Regions from separate parts of the Actinopolymorpha sp. B11F2 genome, predicted to be linked through region 2. Evidence: riboswitches for the same ligand, from Rfam matches in the RefSeq annotation. Region 2 holds a riboswitch; each other region holds the start of a gene.
The links. Region 2 has a riboswitch for cyclic di-AMP ahead of ABN034_RS02450 (C40 family peptidase). Riboswitches for the same ligand answer to the same signal wherever they lie in the genome.
Positions count from the first base shown of each region.

Region 1: another riboswitch for cyclic di-AMP. It lies ahead of ABN034_RS01295 (transglycosylase family protein); the one in region 2 lies ahead of ABN034_RS02450 (C40 family peptidase).
Region 3: another riboswitch for cyclic di-AMP. It lies ahead of ABN034_RS14015 (transglycosylase family protein); the one in region 2 lies ahead of ABN034_RS02450 (C40 family peptidase).

Region 1 covers NZ_JBEFTX010000001.1:279,002-282,980, reverse strand. Annotated here, with positions in the region: gene ABN034_RS01305 (ABC transporter substrate-binding protein) at 1-410, opposite strand, end outside; gene ABN034_RS01300 (LacI family DNA-binding transcriptional regulator) at 407-1,504, opposite strand; gene ABN034_RS01295 (transglycosylase family protein) at 1,781-2,509, opposite strand; cyclic di-AMP (ydaO/yuaA leader) riboswitch at 2,514-2,677, opposite strand; gene ABN034_RS01290 (phosphatase domain-containing protein) at 2,840-3,385, opposite strand; gene ABN034_RS01285 (metallophosphoesterase family protein) at 3,536-3,979, shown strand, end outside.
Region 2 covers NZ_JBEFTX010000001.1:542,591-546,569, forward strand. Annotated here, with positions in the region: gene ABN034_RS02445 (gluzincin family metallopeptidase) at 1-796, opposite strand, end outside; gene ABN034_RS02450 (C40 family peptidase) at 890-1,921, opposite strand; cyclic di-AMP (ydaO/yuaA leader) riboswitch at 1,935-2,109, opposite strand; gene ABN034_RS02455 (hypothetical protein) at 2,295-2,594, opposite strand; gene ABN034_RS02460 (NYN domain-containing protein) at 2,732-3,979, opposite strand, start outside.
Region 3 covers NZ_JBEFTX010000006.1:260,342-264,320, forward strand. Annotated here, with positions in the region: gene ABN034_RS14000 (GuaB1 family IMP dehydrogenase-related protein) at 1-143, opposite strand, end outside; gene ABN034_RS14005 (tautomerase family protein) at 383-586, shown strand; gene ABN034_RS14010 (hypothetical protein) at 683-1,114, opposite strand; cyclic di-AMP (ydaO/yuaA leader) riboswitch at 1,935-2,096, shown strand; gene ABN034_RS14015 (transglycosylase family protein) at 2,105-3,322, shown strand.

The DNA.
Region 1 (3,979 bases), 260 kb from region 2:
GCACGGTCGCCGGTGCGCTCCTCGATGTAGTCCGTCGCCCCGTCGAAGTCGTCGAGCGGCACGAGGCCGCCCTGCTTCTGGAACTGCGGCACGGCGGCGGGCGCGGTGTTGAAGATCAGGCAAGGTGCGTTGCCCGCGGTGATCGCGGCACCGATCACTTCTTCCGAGCTCTTGCCCTCCGGGATCTGCTGCGCGGTGACCTTCTCCTTCGGATGGGCGGAGTTCCAGGCCGCAACCATCTGCTTGCCCCAGGCGACTTCCTGTTCGTTGTTGGAGTACCAGACCTTTATCGGTCCGCGGGCGGTGGCCGCGTCCGAGTTCGTCGTGTCGCCGCCACCGCAGGCGGTGGCCGCCAGCAGGGTCGCGGCGAGCGCTGCGGCGGATGTCGTGGCGAGGGTGCTGCGCTTCATGAGTCCTCCGAGGTAGAGCTGTGCTCCGCTGGTGGATTCCCCGTTGATGGTCTGCCCGTTGATGGTCTGCCTGCTGATCGGCACTGTGCGGTCGAGTTCCGTACGACGAGTTCGGCCGGGTCGAGCGCGACGTCGCCCGCGGGCTCGCCGTCGACGAGGGCGAGCAGGGTGCGGGCCGCGACCTGGCCCCAGCCGAAGACGTCCGTACGTACGGTCGTGAGGGACGGGTGGATGTGGGCGGACAACTCGGTGTCGTCGTAGCCCGTGACCGACAGGTCGTCCGGCACGGTGCGGCCGAGGCCCTGGGCCGCGCTGATGCCGGCGATGGCCATCAGGTCGTTGGCGTACACGATCGCCGTAGGTGGGTCTGGGAGTTCCAGCAGGCGGCGGGTGGCGGCGGTCCCGCCGGCGGCGGTGAAGTCGCCGACCTCGATCGGAGCCTCCGGCAGACCGTGGGCCTCGAGCGCGTCGACGAACGCCTGCCGGCGTCCGTGCCCATGCAGGAAGTCATCCGGACCGGCGACGTGCGCGATCCGGGTGTGACCGAGCCCTGCGAGGTGGTCGACCACCGCGGTGATGCCCGGCCGGTCGTCGAGACACACCGCTGGAAACGAGGACGGGGTGTCCGGGCGGTTGAGCGTCACGGCGGGCAGACCGAGGTCCTCGACCAGCGCGATCCGCGGATCACCCCGACGGAGGTCGATGAGGAACACGCCGTCCACCCGGGCGTCCTGCGCGAGGCGCCGGTAGCCCTCCTCCTCCGGTGGGCCGGCACCGACCACCTGCAGGACGAGCGCCTGGCCTTGACCGGCGAGCACCGTCTCGACGCCGGCGATGAAGGCGGGGAAGAACGGGTCGGACCCGAGAAGTGCCGGCTCCCGTGCGATGACCAACCCCAGAGCGAACGCCCGGGAGACCGAGAGCGACCGCGCCCGCTGGCTCGGCCGCCAACCCAGCGCGTCAGCGGCTTCGAGAATGCGTACGCGGGTGGCTTCGGCGACGCCGGGCCGGTCGTTGAGAGCGAACGACACGGCCCCCTTGGAGACGCCGGCACGGCGCGCCACGTCCGCGATCGTGGGGCGCCGCTTGGCCATCACACATCCCGAGGTGAGGATCCGGACATCTGTCGTTCACAAAACCGGTTCAGATCTAAACCGGTTCAGGAACCGGTTGTCAAGGGCGTGCGTCTGCCGTCGGCGAAGGGTCAGTTGTCGAGGGGGAGCTGGCTGCTGGCCAGCCGGGGTGGACCTCGACCGACCTGTGCCCCGTCCCGGGGCCGGGAACCTTGGCCAGGAAAAGCGAGCGCCCCACCTGCGGGGGGACAGGCGGGGCGCTCGGTCTGTGGGGCCGCTAGCGGCAAAGCGGCCGGATCAACGCAGCCGAACCTTCTCCTCGGGGAAGATGAGGTCGGGGTCGCCGCTCGAGAGGGAGTCCCGGTTGAGCGACCACAGCGATGGCCATCCACCGTCGACGTCGTGGGAGATCGCGATGTCCCAGAGCGTGTCGCCGGTACGGATCGTGTAGGTCTCCCGCTCGGAAGGCTTGGTCGCGGTCGTGCCCTCCGAGACCGCGGTGCGCTCCCCACTGCGGGTTGTCCGGTCAGCCGCCTCGTCGCGAGCGGCATCCTGGTCAGCGGAGTCGTCGCTGGTGGTGTCCTGGCTGGTGGTGTCCTCGCTGGTGCCCGTCGAGGTTGTCGAGTCGCCGGCCTTGTCGCTCTCGTCGAGACCGAGTTCGGCCGAGCAGGCGGGCCAGGCGTTCCACCCCTGAACGTCCAGCACCTTCTCCGCGATCTCGATCTGCTCCGCCTTGGTGGCGAGGTCCGCACGTTCGGCGTAGGTCGTACCGCCGAACTCCTCCCAGGTCGTCTGGGCGAACTGCAGGCCGCCGTAGTAGCCGTTGCCGGTGTTGATCTGCCAGTCACCGCTGCTCTCGCACTGAGCGAGACGATCCCAGGTGTCGGTCGTCGCGGCCTGAGCCAGACCGGTGAATCCGACGACGGGCACGGCGGCCGCCACACCGGTGAGCGCGGCGGTCTTCGTCACCTTCTTTGCGGTCCTGCTGGGTCGGCTCGCGCCGCGATGCCGTGCGTTCTTGGGCATGCTGGAGTGCTCCCTCTCGTCGCCTGCGGAGTGAGCTGTCGGGTTCGGGCGAGAGGAATGCCCGGCCGCACGAAAGCGGCTTCACCCCAAGGACCCTCGTAGCCTGCGCGGGTCCGTCGTTGGTTCCTCCGACTCCGCCCTCTCGATGGAAATCGGCCTTACGACACCGCTGGGCGGAGCTCGGCGAAGCGGGTCGTAATCGCGCCTGGCGCGGCGCGACCGGACAGACTCTAACGGTGTGGCCAATTCGTTAACAATCACCGATCGTGGACTATTGGCGCGGTCATTACCGCCGAAACCTGCGGAAAATAGGGCGATCCGGGCTCTGCGTCAGGTTCGTCCGTCGCCCTCCTGGCCCTCACGCAAAGTCCGTTTCGCACTGTTGCCATACGTTCCGTCGACAAATGCCCAGCTCGCCTGGAAGACGGCGAATCCTGCGGCCTTCACCGCGGCGCACACCTCCGGGTCGTCGTCGACGACGACAGCCACGGGAGCGGCCGCGGCGAGCCGCCGGACCACTCCGAGCTTGACCTGTCGGGCCGGGCGGCGGTCCCCGTCACGGCGCAGGTGGAGGGGCCCCGACGGTGCGTCGTGCCTGGCCAGCCACCGTTCGGTCGTATGCCGGAGCCGTTCGGGACGGCCGGACAGGTAGACCACTTCGTGCTCGGAAGCGAGCCTCCGGGCGACGGCGAGACCCTCGGCGAACGGCGGGTCGCCGGCCGCGGCAGCGAAGAACGCGTCCCAGTCCTTCGGCCGTCGTTCCACATGCCGTAGCCGATGTCGGACATCGGCCAGGACACCGTCGATGTCGACGACGGCGTACGCACGTCCGGAGGCGGGTGCCACGTCCGGCGGAGTGGGCTGCTGGTCCGGCATGCGGAGAAGCCTTCCAGGTCGGCCAGCCGCTTGGTACCCGCGCTGGCCCCCACGGGCTGGCGCTCGGGAGTTTCGGAGCCGCTCGTGCCGGCGGTTGCGGGCGTGGCGGCGCGCGCATCGTCGGCGGTCCCCGCTAGCGTGCCGTACATCATGGCGATCACCTCTGCGATGACTCGTCCCGGCCCGCAGGGCACGCCTGTCACCTTCGTGCACACCAGCGACTGGCAGCTCGGCATGATGCGGCGGTTTCTCGGTCCCGAGGCCGGCGCGCGCTACAGCCAGGCCCGCATCGACGCCATCGAGCGGATCGGTGCCGTCGCGCGCGAGCACAAGGCCGCCTTCGTGGTGGTGGCCGGCGACGTCTTCGACGCCAACCAGGTCGACCGGCAGGTCGTCTCGCGCGCCTGTGACGCCCTTCGCGCCATCGCGTGTCCGGTGCTGATGGTGCCGGGCAACCATGACTCGCTCGAGCCCGGCACGGTCTGGTCCAGCCCGATGCTGGCGGCGCACCTTCCCAGCCAGGTCGAGATCCTCACCGACTCCACACCCCGCCGGCCGGTCGCCGGTGTCGAGGTGGTCGGTGTTCCCTGGCGG
Region 2 (3,979 bases):
CGACGTACTGTGCCCAGTCCTCGCCCCACACCCTGGTCACTCGCGGTACGGCCTCGTCAGCGGTGCGTGCGTAGCGCTCGAGGCGGGTCCTGGACTCGACGCCGATGAGCAGGCTGTGCTCGCCACGGACGACCGTCACCTTGTCGGTCAACCACAGCGGCGTGGGACCCGACGACGACTCGCCCTCGCGGTCACCCGCGACGTAGGTCCGCCCCTGCCGTTCGACGAACACCATGCGAAGCGTCGACGTCCACGGCTCGCGGTCGGCACCGGTGAGGGTGAACGTCGTGTCGACCTCCGAGACCCACGCCGTCGTCCCGAGCGCCCGCCGGCGTTCGGGGGTGAGTGCACCGGGATCCTCCGCGGGACTGCCGAACCGGAAGTTCTTCGCACCCATGCGGACGAGATTGTCGAAGGTACGTGCCGCGACCTTCGCGTAGTCGGGCGAGCGGGGGTCGATCGTGGCGAGATAGGCGGACCTGTCCCTGCTGCGCAAGGCGGCGGACTGCCGGCGGAGCAGGTCCCTGGCGACGTCGTACCTCGCGGCCGCGAGGTTGCCGGCCCGACTGGAAACGGTGGGTACACCGGAGTCGGTGGCCTCCGCGCGGGGTGTCGCCTCGATCGAACGAACGGTCGCTGCCGACGGGATCGCGACGCCGGTGAGGAGAAACCTGCCCGTGACAAAGACAGCCAGCACGAGCAGACCGCCGCAAACCAAAGCGACGAAGTACTGGACGAAGGCCCGTCCAGGGGTCGAGGCCACCCTGCGTGCGTGCCGCGAAGGATCATCAGCCACCCTCGCATCGTACGGAATTGGGCCCCACCCCTTCCGTGGGAATGGGCAGGCACAAGGCCGTGTCGACGGAGTTCGACGTGGTGCGGACCGTCACTAACCTGGCCGGACCGCGCCGGCGTACGGCATTTCGTCCATGTCGCTGTACTTCACGCCATCACTGGGGTTCGACGCGTGCAGAATCATGCCGTCGCCGGCATAGATCGCGACATGGTGCATATCGCTGTAGTAGATGACGAGATCGCCGGGCTGCAACTCCGAACGGGAAATCTTGGCCGAGACGGCGTATTGCTCCCGGGACGAGTGGGGGAGGGAGACACCGGCCTGTTCCCACGCGACCATCGTCAGCCCGGAGCAGTCCCAGGTGTCGGGGCCGTCGCCACCGAAGACGTAGGTTTCCCCGACCTGCTGACGGGCGTAGGCGAGGGCGGTGGCGCCGCGGGTGCCACCGGGTGGCGGAGGGGGAATCCGGTCGCCACCTCGGGAGGACCGGTCGGCGAGTCGTTCGCGCTCCTCCGCGGCCGCGAGGCGTTCGCGCTCCTCGGCGGTGAGCCGGTCGAGGAGGGACTGTGCCTTGGCTGCCTTGCTGGAGGCGATCTTGCGGCGGGAGTTGGCGGCTTCCTTGGCTTCGCGGAAGCGGGTGAGCTCGGCCTGCCGGGCCGCCTGCCGCTCGGCGAGTCGCTTCTGCTCGGATTGGAGCTGGCGGAGCCGATCGCCCTGCTGGCCGGCGAAGGCCTTCGCGGTGCTCATCTGGGCGAGGAACTCGTCGGGGTCGTCAGCCACGAGAAGTTGCACGGTGGTGTCGAGACCACCCGTGCGGTATTCGGCGGCGGCGAACTGGCCGATGTCGCCGCGAAGTCCGTTGAGTCGCTTCTGCTGGCGGGAGACATCGGCGTTGAGCGCGCGGACCCGACGGTCGATGACCTTCATCTGGTCGCCGAGCGCGTTGGCCTCCTCGGTGACCTTCTCCGCTTCCTCGTACAGCTGTGCGACCTGCTTACGGACCTCGCTGATGCTGGGCGCAGGCTCGGCATAGCTGGAGCCGGGGACCGTCGCGATGACGGCCGCGGTGGCGGTGCCGAGAGCGAGCAGCGCACGCCCTGAGGGACGCTTGCGGCGATTCGACACGAGAAGCGATGCCCCTTCCTTCCTCAGACGCCTACCGGGTGAGCTGACGGGTTCGGGCCGGGAAGTCGCCCTACGAAAGTCTCAGCTGCTTGGTGTGCGGCCGAGCACTCCGATTCACCCCGGGTACATGGTGGGTCCCCGGTTCCCTGTCAGATACATGCCCAACAGGGACTAAGCGAAGCATCTGCGCCGACCGGGCTGGTCAGCTCAAAGCGGACAGACACTTGGCGCGCGACTTTAGTGATCGGTCCGTGATCTTTCAAATCGTGGCGGCGTGTCGCTGTCAGGATGAGAAAAGACGCGCGGAAACACGCTGCGTAAGGACAATCACATTGAGTAACAAGATCAGCACAATGTCGTCATTCACTCACCGTCAGGCGCGACGACGGCCTCGATCACCGGTGACGGCCATGGTGGCGCTCCGCGGCAGTCGTGGCACCAAGCCGGAATCGGCCAGCACCCGCAACGCCGTCCGGTCAGCTTCGTCGAGCTCGACGTCTGCCAGGCCCACGTCGAGACCGGCCAGGCCGGCAACCGACAGCGCACCGTGAGGCAGGCCGGCACCCGTGCGAGGTCCCTCGGTCTCGGTCGGCGGGCCGCCGAGGAGCACGGTGACCACACAGTCGTGGCAGCCTCGACCTCGCATCGTGCAACGGTCACAGTCGATGTCCATCGGTCCTCCGTCATGCCTGGTGAGCGGCCACGCTGACATGGCACGCACGCGATGGCACCGACGCTAGACACGCCCGCCGACAGTCCCGCAGACTCACCGCAGACTCACCGCCGACTCACCGCCGACTCACCGCCGGCTCACCGCTGGAGCAGACGAACCAACGCGTCGGCGCGCACCGGTCGGGCTCCGCTCCGCCGCACGCCGTCCGCGATCTCGCGGTCACTCGACACCACGACGACGGGACGTCCTTCCGGCTCGGCGGCGGCGAGCTGACGGATGACGTCATCGGCAGTGACCCCGGCCGGGCTGAACATCACCCGCACACCGCGCGGCACCGCCAGCTGAGGTGGGGTGTCGAGCGTCGCGCCGTCGAAGACGCACGTGACCTCGGCACCCGTCTGGGCGACGATGCCGCCGAGCGCCGTGAGAAGCCTCGTCCGCTGGGTCTGGAGCGGCAGCGCCGGCCAGGCCGTCTTGGTCACGTTGTAGCCGTCGACGATGACGTGCACCTGAGGCAGTGCCAGCAGCGACTCGAGTGGTACGACGTCCTCCGGTCCCGCGAGCTGCCCGCCAGCCGCCGGTGACGCGGCCGCCACCGCGTCGGCGGGTCGGGAACGCAGTGGCGGGAGGGCGAGCTCACGGCGAAGCCCCTGCGCCGCGTCGACCAGGGTGTCGAGGAGCAGCCGGAGCCGAGCATCGGCCAGGTCGCGATCCTCTCTGCTCGTACGCCGCGCCGACTCGACCGCCGACTCCGCCTCCGCCAGCCGGGACCGGAGCCGCCGGACCTCCGCATCCATCCGCGCCACGTCCGCGGTCGCCCGTTCACGCGCCTTCGCGGCGAGTTCGGCGCTGCGCGTCGCCTCCGCCTCGGCCTCCTTCACCCGGTCACGGGTGTGCCGGAGCGTACGACGCAGAGTCGTGTTCTCCTCCTTCAGCGCCGCCAGCTCGGCCCGCAGGCGCTCCCGGCCCTGGCGGGCACTCGCCTGTGTCGCGGCGAGCTGGTCGCGCAGTCGGGCGGCAAGACCGGCCTCCCGCTCCCCGGCCTGGGTCGCGCTCTCCTGTTCGAGATGGTCGATGACCTCCTCGACGATCGCCGTCCAGCCGGCCGGGCGCAGCAGGTAGGCCGCGGCGGCCGCCTCCAGCGGATCGACGGCGCCGGGCCGGCGTCCCTCGCGCAACGCCGACGCCAGGTCCGGGACAGCCTCGGTGATGCGGGCGGCGACACGTTCCCGGAACTCCGGATCGGCATCGACTGCGGCCGCGATCGGTGTCGCCGCCAGGCGGACCCGGCGTTCGGGCTTGAAGCGGGCGAACGGCCGCAGCGAGGCGGGTACGGCAGCGGCGGGGAGCACACCGAGCGCGTCGGAGGCGAGAAGGACGACGCG
Region 3 (3,979 bases), on a different contig from region 2:
ATGATGGGGAGGGTCGTGCCGCTGCCGTCGGCGGTCGCCAGGTCGACGTCGAGCCGGGACGCGACCGCCGAGCGGTTGGGTACGAGGAACACATCCGAGTACGTGAGATCCTGCTCAGGAACCCGGTCATGGAGGAAGCGCATGTCCACCCCCTTGCGTCGTCGGCGGCTGGGGTGGCCCCCAGGTGATCGAGTGTGACCGTCGCCCTCAGCACGGTCCTCGACCACTTGCAGGCTACGACTGCTCCGCAACCCGCCGCGTGGGTGTCCCGTCCACCATGCTGCCAGTCCTACGCCGGTCCCGCGACCAGGAATGTCCCGGCTGCCCGGTTGGTTGGGTCATCGGCGAGAACCGACCGAAGGTCCCGATTCGAGGAGGCCCCATGCCGTACGTCAATGTCCGGATCACCCGCGACGGCGCCACCGCCGAGCAGAAGGCCGAGTTGATCAAGGGTGTGACCGACCTGCTGGTGCGGGTCCTCGACAAGGATCCGGCGCGGACGTTCGTCGTGATCGACGAGGTGGACACGGACAACTGGGGCGTCGGCGGGATCTCCGTCAGCGAGTTCCGCCGGAACAGCACCTGACGGTACGCACGACGCGATCCACCACCCGGTTCGACCACGGCAGTGGCGCCGCTGCGACAGGTGCCGCTGCGATCAGGACCTCGGCGACGCCGGACGTCAGGCGCCCTTCGCCGTGTCGACGGCTTCGGCCACGTCGGCGGCGTCTTCGGCGTCTTCGGCCGTGAGCTGGAACACCCGGGACTTGGAGATCCCCAGGATGCGAGCGGCGTCGCGTCCCGGCATACCGACGTCACGCAGGAGCCTGGCGGCCCGACGCAGCGACAGCATGCGCGCGTGATGCGCTTCCTGCTCCTCGCGGGCGTGCGTGTCCGCGGCGTCCAGGGCGTCGGCCACGTCATCCGGGAGTAACCAGTCGACCCGCATGTCGACCGCTGAAGCATCCCCCCCGGATGCTTCAGCGATCAGGCGGGCGGCGACGGAGGTCACCTCGTCCCATGACTTCGCGGCCGCCGCTCCCACACCGTCGACACGGATCACCCAGGCGCTGGCCTCCGTCATGTACTCGGCCGACACGTCGAACGTGGCCACGGCCAAACCCCCCTTTTGCTCTCCCGTACAGGGGCCCGCCCCCCGTAAGCGGGCCCCGCTGGCGACGCACGCTGGTCCCGCACCGTTCCCGCCGGCAGATCCCCCTGGATGTGAACCGGTTGCACGACCAACTGGACGAGAGGAAATTATCTTCCTCGCCGACGTTCGTCCAGCGGCCTGGACGTCAGGCGAGCAATCCCATTGCCCTCCCGTTGACCAGAGATTTGGCCGAAACCGCAAATCCTTCGAGCGCCGCGACCGGAAGGCCCTGCAGAGGGGTCTTCAAACGGGTGACATGTCCGGTAAGAGAGAAAATCTTCCGAAGAACACGAAATGGCAACGATTGGCGATGCAGGTGCCACCTCGAAGAGACCCCGGCGGGCTGCGGTCGCCAGGACGAGCGGCAAAGTTGGCGAGCGCGCCCACTCCCACCTAGGGCTCACATGTGATTTGCATCACACGGCAGGGTTCCACCGCTATCGATCATAGTAGGCGGCGGAATCGGCGAACTCGGCCGTCGGTACAAGCGACAAATCGCGCTATTTCTTGCTATGAGGGATTCGTTCAATCCCCAACCGGCCTGAGGTCAAGAAGGTCTTTCTCGCAGAACGTACGCGGCAATGCGCCTCACGTGCATCGCCATCATCGCCACGGGATGCCGGACACGTGCGGGCCGGAATTCTGGCGTACTACGACGCGCGATCGTAGCCGATGGCGACGAGGTCACTGGATAGGAACAAAGATCCTCTGTTAGGACTATCTCACCATCGATCGTGCCTATCCGGGCGCGTGACGACCCGCTTCGCCGAGCTCCGCCCAGTGGTGTCGTGTCCCCATCTCGGTTGGGCGGAGACGGAGGACCCAACGTGAGTGGAACCCCATCGGTGGTGGGGTTCTGGGGTTAAGCCGCCGTCGTAGGCAGGCCGGGCATTCCTCTCGCCCGAACCCGACAGCTAACTCCGCGGGCGACGAGAGGGAACGGATCTTTACATGCCCTATAAGGCAAAACACCGCGGCACCACCCGGCGCCGAAAAGTGGCGAAGAAAGTCACCAGGACAGCCGCACTCACCGGCGTCGCCGCGGCCGTACCCATGGTCGGTTTCGCAGCACCTGCGCACGCCGCCACGGCCGACACCTGGAATCGCCTCGCGCAGTGCGAGAGTAGCGGCGACTGGAGCATCAACACCGGCAACGGCTATTACGGCGGCCTGCAGTTCGCCGGTCCCACCTGGCGTGAGTTCGGCGGCACGAAATATGCGTCCCGCGCAGACCTCGCGACCAGGGCCGAACAGATTGCCATCGCCGAGAAGGTTCTCGACGTCCAGGGCTGGAACGCCTGGCCCGCCTGCTCCCGCAAGCTCGGCCTCGACGAGGGCGACAAGGCAGGGACCGCGGGGAGTCCGTCCAGCACCAAGACCACCAAACAGCAGCGAGCCCGAGACAGCGCGAGCGCGCGCGCCGCCAGGTCCGCCCGCGCCGCTCGGTCGGCGCCGAAGTCGGTACCGGCGCGCAAGCCGGCAGCGGGCACCTATGTGGTCCGGCCGGGTGACACCCTCTCCGGCATCGCCCGGGCGAACCGGGTGCCGGGCGGCTGGAGTGCGCTGTGGAAGATCAACCGTGGTGTGATCGGATCGAACCCGGACCTGATCCTCCCCGACGCCCGGCTGCGTCTCGTGGGCAAGGCCAGCCCGGCGAACGATCGCGCTCCCAGCAAGAAGGGCTCGGCGCGCGACGCGGGCGCCCAACGGTCGTCGCGGTCCTCTGACCGGTCGTCGGACCAGCAGGCCGCAAAGCCAGCAGCCAAGGATTGGGTCCTGCCACTCACGTCGTACCGCCTGACCGCGCGGTTCGGGCAGAGCGGGAGCAACTGGTCGTCATCGCACCACGGGCTCGACTTCGGCGCCAGCAGTGGTTCGCCGATCCGCGCCGTCGGAGCAGGTCGGATCGTCAGCGCGGGATGGGACGGCGCCTACGGCAACCGGATCAAGGTCCGGCACGCCGACGGCACCGTCACCCTGTACGCGCACATGTCCCGCCTGGCACAGACCTCGGGCGAGGTCAGCGCCGGGACCGTGATCGGTTACGTCGGCGCCACCGGCAACGCGACTGGTCCGCACCTGCACCTCGAGGTCCGGCCCAACGGGGGCGGTCTGAACACCGCGATCGACCCGTACGCCTGGCTCGAGAGCAAGGGCCTGCGCCCCTGAGTCGAGGAGTTCCTCCCCCGTGGCAATTCGCCTCACGGGGGAGGAATTCCGCATGAGGCCTTATGTCGGTGTCGCTCGGGTCATCAGACCACGAATTTCTGCCAGACGGCACTCGAAACTTGCCGAACTGCTGCGTAACGTGGCGCTTGGAATGACGGAGGCGCAGGTGCCGGCGAAGACTTCACGTGAGCTTCTCCGTTGACGTCGGCGCCAGCCCGTTCGTCGTGACCGACAACACCAGAAGTCCAACGCAGCAAGGACAATTGCGTCGCAGACGCTCGACTTCCACAAGGGCGTGGCGACCCGAGAGATCCCCTTTGTGGATGGTGCTGGCGGGAGATCTCGCTGACCACCGGACAGGAAACTCAGCCAGACCCTCACCGCCGATTTCGACTCCGCACAAAGGGGGCGAAGGGGCGAGAGCAATGACAACGGATCCGCATGATCCCAGAAGGGATCAAGCACCTGGGACACGGGAGACCGAAACTGCCCAGGCTCCGGGAGTACCAGCCCAGGCAAAGCCTTCGGAGGAGACGTCGGAGCGTTCGTATGGCCGGACGACCGAACGGCCGGCCGAGCGCGCCGAGCGGAGGACCGAACGGCCGGCGGGCGAGCGCGGAGAAGGCAAGGCCGGCGCTCTCGCGAAGATGCGTTCGT